2 regions of the Lactococcus lactis genome follow, and region 1 is predicted to be linked to the other one. Evidence: predicted binding sites of a transcription regulator. Region 1 holds the regulator's gene; the other holds the start of a gene.
What was found. The regulator HrcA, encoded in region 1, represses chaperone genes, less so after heat shock. The targets are predictions, from matches to a motif close to TTAGCACTCNNNNNNNNNGAGTGCTAA.
Positions count from the first base shown of each region.

Region 2: groES (co-chaperone GroES) is a predicted target of HrcA. The motif match lies at 1,409-1,435, and genes of this name have one in related genera.

Region 1 covers NZ_CP118969.1:1,588,680-1,592,110, forward strand. The annotation lists gene dnaK (molecular chaperone DnaK) at 1-792, opposite strand, end outside; gene grpE (nucleotide exchange factor GrpE) at 865-1,404, opposite strand; gene hrcA (heat-inducible transcriptional repressor HrcA) at 1,434-2,477, opposite strand; gene PYW37_RS07940 (hypothetical protein) at 2,699-3,103, opposite strand; gene PYW37_RS07945 (M15 family metallopeptidase) at 3,117-3,431, opposite strand, start outside.
Region 2 covers NZ_CP118969.1:389,763-393,193, reverse strand. The annotation lists gene groL (chaperonin GroEL) at 1-1,010, opposite strand, end outside; gene groES (co-chaperone GroES) at 1,099-1,383, opposite strand; gene PYW37_RS02050 (single-stranded DNA-binding protein) at 1,503-1,892, opposite strand; gene nox (H2O-forming NADH oxidase) at 1,982-3,322, opposite strand.

The DNA of each region.
Region 1 (3,431 bases):
AAGAGGGCCAGCAGCACCAGCTGTGATGAATGGCAAGCTGATTTGAGTAGTTGTTACACCTGAAAGGTCTTTTTTCGCTTTTTCAGCGGCATCTTTCAAACGTTGCAAAGCCATTTTATCTTGGGCAAGGTCAATTCCGTTTTCTTTCTTGAATTCGGCAACCATCCAATCAATGATTTTTTGGTCAAAATCATCACCACCGAGTTTGTTGTTACCAGCAGTTGCAAGAACATCAAAGACACCATCACCTAGTTCAAGAATTGAAACGTCGAATGTACCACCACCAAGGTCAAATACAAGAATCTTTTCATCTTTATCTGTTTTATCAAGACCATAAGCAAGAGCTGCTGCTGTTGGTTCGTTAACGATACGTTCTACTTCAAGACCAGCAATTTTACCAGCATCTTTAGTTGCTTGACGTTGAGCGTCATTAAAGTATGCAGGTACAGTGATAACTGCTTTTTCTACTTTTTCTCCAAGATAAGCTTCTGCTGTAGCTTTCAAGTTTTGAAGAATCATTGCTGAAATTTCTTGTGGTGTATATTCTTTACCATTTGCAGAAACTTTTTCAGATGTTCCCATTTTTGATTTAATAGAAATAATTGTTTCTGGGTTAGTTACCGCTTGACGTTTTGCAGCGTCACCGACAATGATTTCACCATTTTTGAAAGCTACAACTGAAGGTGTTGTACGATTTCCTTCTGGATTTGGAATAATTTTTGATTCAGTTCCTTCAAGAACTGCTACTGCTGAGTTTGTTGTACCAAGGTCAATACCGATAATTTTAGACATATTATTAAATCTCCTTTATTTCTTATTACTTATGAATAGTTTAAAGACTTTGCGGTCAATTTATTTTTTAATTTACTGTGCTACGACAACCATTGCTGGACGAAGTAAACGTTCGTGAAGTTGGTAACCTTTTTGGAAAACTTGCACGATGCTGTCAGCTGGATGTTCATCATCAGCTGGAACAGTTTGAACAGCCATATGAAGATTATGGTCGAAACTTTCATAAGAAACTTCTTCAACGCCTTCTTCTTTAAGCGCTGAAATCAAGCTTTCTTGGACCATTTCAAGGCCTTTTTTTACATCATCCGTTAATCCTTCAACAGCAAGTGCACGTTCAAGATTATCTAGTGAAGATAAGATTTTTTTTGCTAAATCTTGTGAACGATATTTGATAAGTTGCAAACGTTCTTCATTTCCACGACGTTGTACGTTTTGCATTTCTGCAGAAACGCGAAGGAATTTATTTTCCCACTCAGTCGCTAACTTTTGTGCTTCATCAAGTTCGTTGATTTCTTCTTCAACAATATCCTCAAGTGCTTCCTCTGTTAACTCCTCAGTCACTTCTTCATCAACTTTTTCATTTTTGATTTCTTCTTTAGTTTCTTCGGACATAGGCCCTCCTTTTTTAAATAACTTTTTTATCATTTACTAATTTCATAATGGTTACCATCAAGATAACGATAATAGTCACTCAGCTTCATAGTTAAAACTTTAGCAACTAAGTCAAGAACTGATAACGTCCTTTGATAATCCATTTCTACAGGTCCAACGACTGTTAGAGTACCAAAACCGCGATATGGAATAACAAATTTTTGCGAAATAATCGTTAAATTTTTCATGTATTTTTCGTCATTGTCAAATTTAACGGCACGCATTTCATCGTTATTAGTGATCTCGCGAATTTCATGAAGCATCCGTTCATCATCGCTAAAGAGTTTATATAATTCTGCAAGATTGTCAGTTGCATAATCAAAGATATTTTTACGCCCAGCGACGGTCAGCCGTTCTTTGAACAAATCATCAAAAATTGATACAAAGAGTTGGAGAACTTCACTCGTAACTTTGAAATAACGTTGAACAATCTGTGGAATCTCTGTTCGTAAAGTATAGTGAATATCAATCACTTTTTTACCAACCAGACGTTCTTTAACTAGATTACTAAAGACTGCTAAATCAGCTTCGGTCATCGATTTTGGAAGAATAAATTGATTTGTTCTTACTTCACCAGTCCCTAATGTTATAACTGAAAGTACTGAATGACTATCCAGCATGACCATTTCAAATGAAACTAATTGTTGGTCACGTTGGGGAGCATTAAGAACAAAGCTTGTCAAACCAGTGAGTCCTGATAAACTTTTAGCTGCTGTTTTAAACAGGTCAGATAGGCGATAAAAATCACCATCAAAAGCTTTCATCACTTTAAATAAGTCATTTTGACTAAATTCATCTAACTGGATGACATTTTCTACAAAATACTTATAACCTGAAACACTTGGAACACGTCCACTTGAGGTGTGTTCTTTTTGAATCAAGCCTAGTTTTTCCAAAACTTTCATGTCGTTTCGGATTGTAGCGCTAGAAGCTTGAATACTATCAAGGAGCGACTTTGAACCGATTGGCGTATGCTCTTTGGCATAAAGAGAAACAATCAAATTTAAAATTTGTCTTTGACGTTCTGTAATCATGACTACTCCTTTCTCCACAGATAAGAAGTTCGGCAAAACTTCTTTCGCAAGCTCAAAAATTTCTTGAGCCTTTGACTTCTGTTTAGTATCTACAAGCTTTTTTCTGTTTTAGCACTCTTCATCTCTAAGTGCTAACAAATTTATTATAACCCTTTGTTTATACCTTGTCAAGCAAAAAGACATAAAAATTAGCACTCTTTTTATTAGAGTGCTAATTTCATTTATAAAAGATTGGAATCTTTGGATGTTTGCCAAATATTCATGACTGTAATTACCATTACAGCAATGACAAAGAGGCTTTCATACTTTACTTCATGTTGAATGAAAAGTATGGCATAATCTATAATCAAAAGTGCCGAAATAATTTCTAAAAGTATAAAAGTAAAACGCCAAAATTTCAATAATAGAAAGATTAATAAAGCAAAAATCAATAAATAGATTAAACTTTGCCAACTCGTAATTGTTGACGAAATTTTAGTCGTTAATGTTTTTATATTTGTCGATAAGTTATTAAAAAATTGACTAAAGAAATTATTATGAACAAGGAGAACTTTAATCATTTCCGAGACACTGTAAATAAATAGAGCAACATTAACATAGAGTAGAAGTCTGGTTCGGTTTAGCATGATTTCATTTCCTTTATGCTGGTAATAGTTTTAGATATTCTTCTAAAGTAAGATTGTGTTCGGTCATATATTTAGCATTTTCTAAACCAACATATCTAAAATGCCAGTCTTCATAACCAATTCCTGTCTCTGCCTTTTTCCCTTCTGGAAAACGAAGAACAAATCCATATTTGGGAGCAATTGCTGCAACTTGTTTTGCATATTGACTCTCATTTAGGCTATCAATATTACTCATATCAATCGCTAATCCTGTTTGATGTTCTGAACTTCTTGGCGGCTGAGAATAAGTTTGTACATTTTTTATCGCTTCTTCTTCTGAAATTGGATT
Region 2 (3,431 bases), 1.2 Mb from region 1:
GCAGAACCAGCACCTTCAACAATTGTTGTGTGGTCTTTATCCACAGTTGCTTTAGCTGCTTGTCCTAAAGCTTCAAGAGTAGCATCTTTAAGATCAAGACCAAGTTCTTCAGTAATTACTGTACCACCTGTCAAGATAGCCAAATCTTCCAATTGAGCTTTACGACGATCACCAAATCCTGGTGCTTTTACAGCTACAACATTGAAGACACCTTTAATCTTATTAAGAACAAGCGTTGGCAATGCTTCTCCATCAACATCATCAGCTACAATAAGAAGTGGACGATTTGTTTTCAAGATTTGTTCAAGGAGCGGTAAAATTTCTTGAATGTTTGAGATTTTTTTGTCGGTAATAAGAATATAAGGATTATCTAATTCAGCAACCATTTTTTCTGTATTAGAAACCATATATTGACTCAAATATCCACGGTCAAATTGCATTCCTTCAACAACATCGAGTTCAGTTTGCATCCCTTTTGATTCTTCAATGGTGATAACTCCGTCAGAACCTACACGTTCCATTGCATCAGAAATATACTCACCCACTTTTTCACTACGTGATGAAACGGTAGCTACTTGCGCAATTGCTGATTTATCGTGGACAGGAATTGCTATCTCTTTAATTGACGCAACAGCTGTTTCAGCAGCAAGTTCAATTCCTCGGCGAATACCAACTGGATTTGCACCTGCGGTAACATTTTTTAAACCTTCACGAACGATAGCTTGTGTCAAAACTGTCGCTGTTGTTGTACCGTCACCTGCGATATCATTTGTTTTTGAAGCAACTTCTGAAACAAGTTTAGCTCCCATATTTTCAAAATGATCTTCAAGTTCAATCTCTTTGGCAATCGTTACACCATCGTTTGTAATTAAAGGTGATCCATATGATTTTTCAAGAACAACATTGCGACCTTTTGGTCCAAGGGTTGTTTTTACTGTATCAGCAAGAATATCAATCCCACGCATCATCGCTGTTCTAGCATCACTTGAAAATTTAATATCTTTTGACATTTTAGCTCCTTTTTAAGAATATATTTTTAATTTTATAGATTTTAAGATAGACAAAAGACAACCAAAAAAAATGATTGCTTTTATAATTTTACTCTACAATTGCAAGAAGGTCTGAATCTTTGAGAATCAAGAATTCTTCACCATCCATTTTTACGGTCGTTCCAGCAAATTTTTCAAAAATTACTGTGTCCCCTACTTTTACGAGTGGAGAAATCAGTGTTCCATGATGATTTGTTTTCCCTTCACCGACGGCAACAACTTCAGCTGTTTGAGGTTTTTCTTGGGAAGCGCTTGTTAACACAATTCCACCCATTGATTTTTCCTCTTCTTCTTTTACACGTAAAACTACGCGATTCTCTAAAGGTTTCAACATTATATTTTCCTCCATTTTTTATTTTTTAGCACTCTTATTAAACGAGTGCTAACATATTCTTATTTTATCTCAATGGTCAGATTTAGTCAAGAGAAAACATTTAGATTTTATGAAATAAATTAGAAAGGGAGTTCTTCCGCATCAAGTAAGGTTTCTTCAGTCTTTATAGCGCTTTCTCGTAAAGCGATTGTTGCCCTACTTTCAAGTAAATCATAACTCAGTCCTAAGATTTCTGTGACATAATGTTTTTGATTTTGCTTATCCGTATAATTTCTAGTTCTAATTTCTCCTTCAATTGAAATAAGACTTCCTTTTTTTGCGTAAGAAACTAAAGTTTCTGCAGATTTTCCCCAAATAATAATTGAAATAAAATCTGCCTCTCCTTCTCCTTTTTCATTTTTGAAACGGCGATTGACTGCTAAGGTCACACGGACATATGATTTATCATTTGTTGTTTTTGAAATTTCTGGCGCACTGGTTAAGCGTCCAATTAACATGGTTTTATTCATAATAAAATCCTCCTAACTTTTTATACGTAAAGTTAGGACATTTGTCACAAAAAAAATAAAAAATCTATCAATTGATAGATTTTTATGGTTTATTTTGCATTTAAAGCTGCAACAGTCATGTAATTATATGGACTATTGAAGTGTGGTAAGAAGAATAAATCAAGTAAGGCTAATTCATCAATCGTTTTCTTTTCTTGAATAGCTAAACTAAACATATTAATATTTCCTGCAATTATTTCACTCTTGCTAGCAAGTTGAGCACCAATAATTCTGCGACTTTTTGTTTCATAAACGATACGAATTTTCACACTATCATTATTTTCATGAAGGAACCATGCTTTTTGCTTATCTTCAAAATCACTAAATGAAACTTCTAGGCCGATTTTTTTAGCAGCTTTAACCGACAAGCCCGTAGAAGTCATATTGTAACCAAAAATAGAGATTCCATTAGAACCTTGTACACCAACAGATTCTATTGATTTTCCTCCAATATTATGACCAGCAACAATCCCTGAGCGAACAGCGTTTGAGGCAAGGGCAATGTAGGTGAAGTCTTGTAAAGCATTAGAATAGATTGTGGCAACATCTCCTACAGCATAAACATCTGGGTCACTACTTTGTTGATGTTTATCCACTTTGATTGCTCCATTTTTAAAGGTTTCTAAATGTTCACCAGCCAATGCACTATTGGCTGTAAATCCAATACAATTAATAACGAGGTCAACATCATAAGTTGATTTATTAGTTACAATCTGTGATACATGACCTTTTTCATTTGCCTTAAACTCTTGAGCCAATTCCCCAAAATGGAGTTCAATTCCATGTTGGGCAAGATTTTCATCCATTCCTTTAGCAAACTCTTCATCATAATATGAAGCAAGTGAAGTACTTTCTGCATCAAAAAGTAGAACTTCTTTTCCACGACGTTTGGCAGCTTCAGCAATTTCTGTCCCAATATAACCAGCACCAATCACAGCAATCCGTTTCACATCATTCTTAGCAAACTCTTCGTCAATGGCTTGCCCTTCTTGAAAAAGTTTTAAAAAATGAATGCCTTTAAGATCTTTTCCTGGCAAGTTAGGAATAATTGGACGTGAACCTGTTGCCAGAACGAGTTTATCATAACTTTCTGTAATCTTTTCTCCAGTTTTTGACTTGGCATAAATCATTTTATTAGTAAAGTCAATTTCTGAAACTTCTGTTTCTGTTAATATCTTTACTCCCTTTTTTTCAAAATCTTCTGCTTTGGCATAAAACAGCTCATCTGGTTTTTCAATTTGTCTTCCGACCCAAATAGCTGTCCCACACCCCAAGTAACTCATATTACTGTTACGGTCAATCATAACAATCTCATGGCCTGGATATTGATCAATTAATGTATTTGCTGTAGCAATGCCTGCGTGGTTCGTACCGATAACTACGATTTTCATGCTAATAATTCTCCTTTAAATGTAAAATTCTTTTTACATTATTCAGTTTAGCATAAGTCCTTCTATTTTCTTTTGTAAGCGCTTGTGAACTTTGTGAAAAAATTATTTT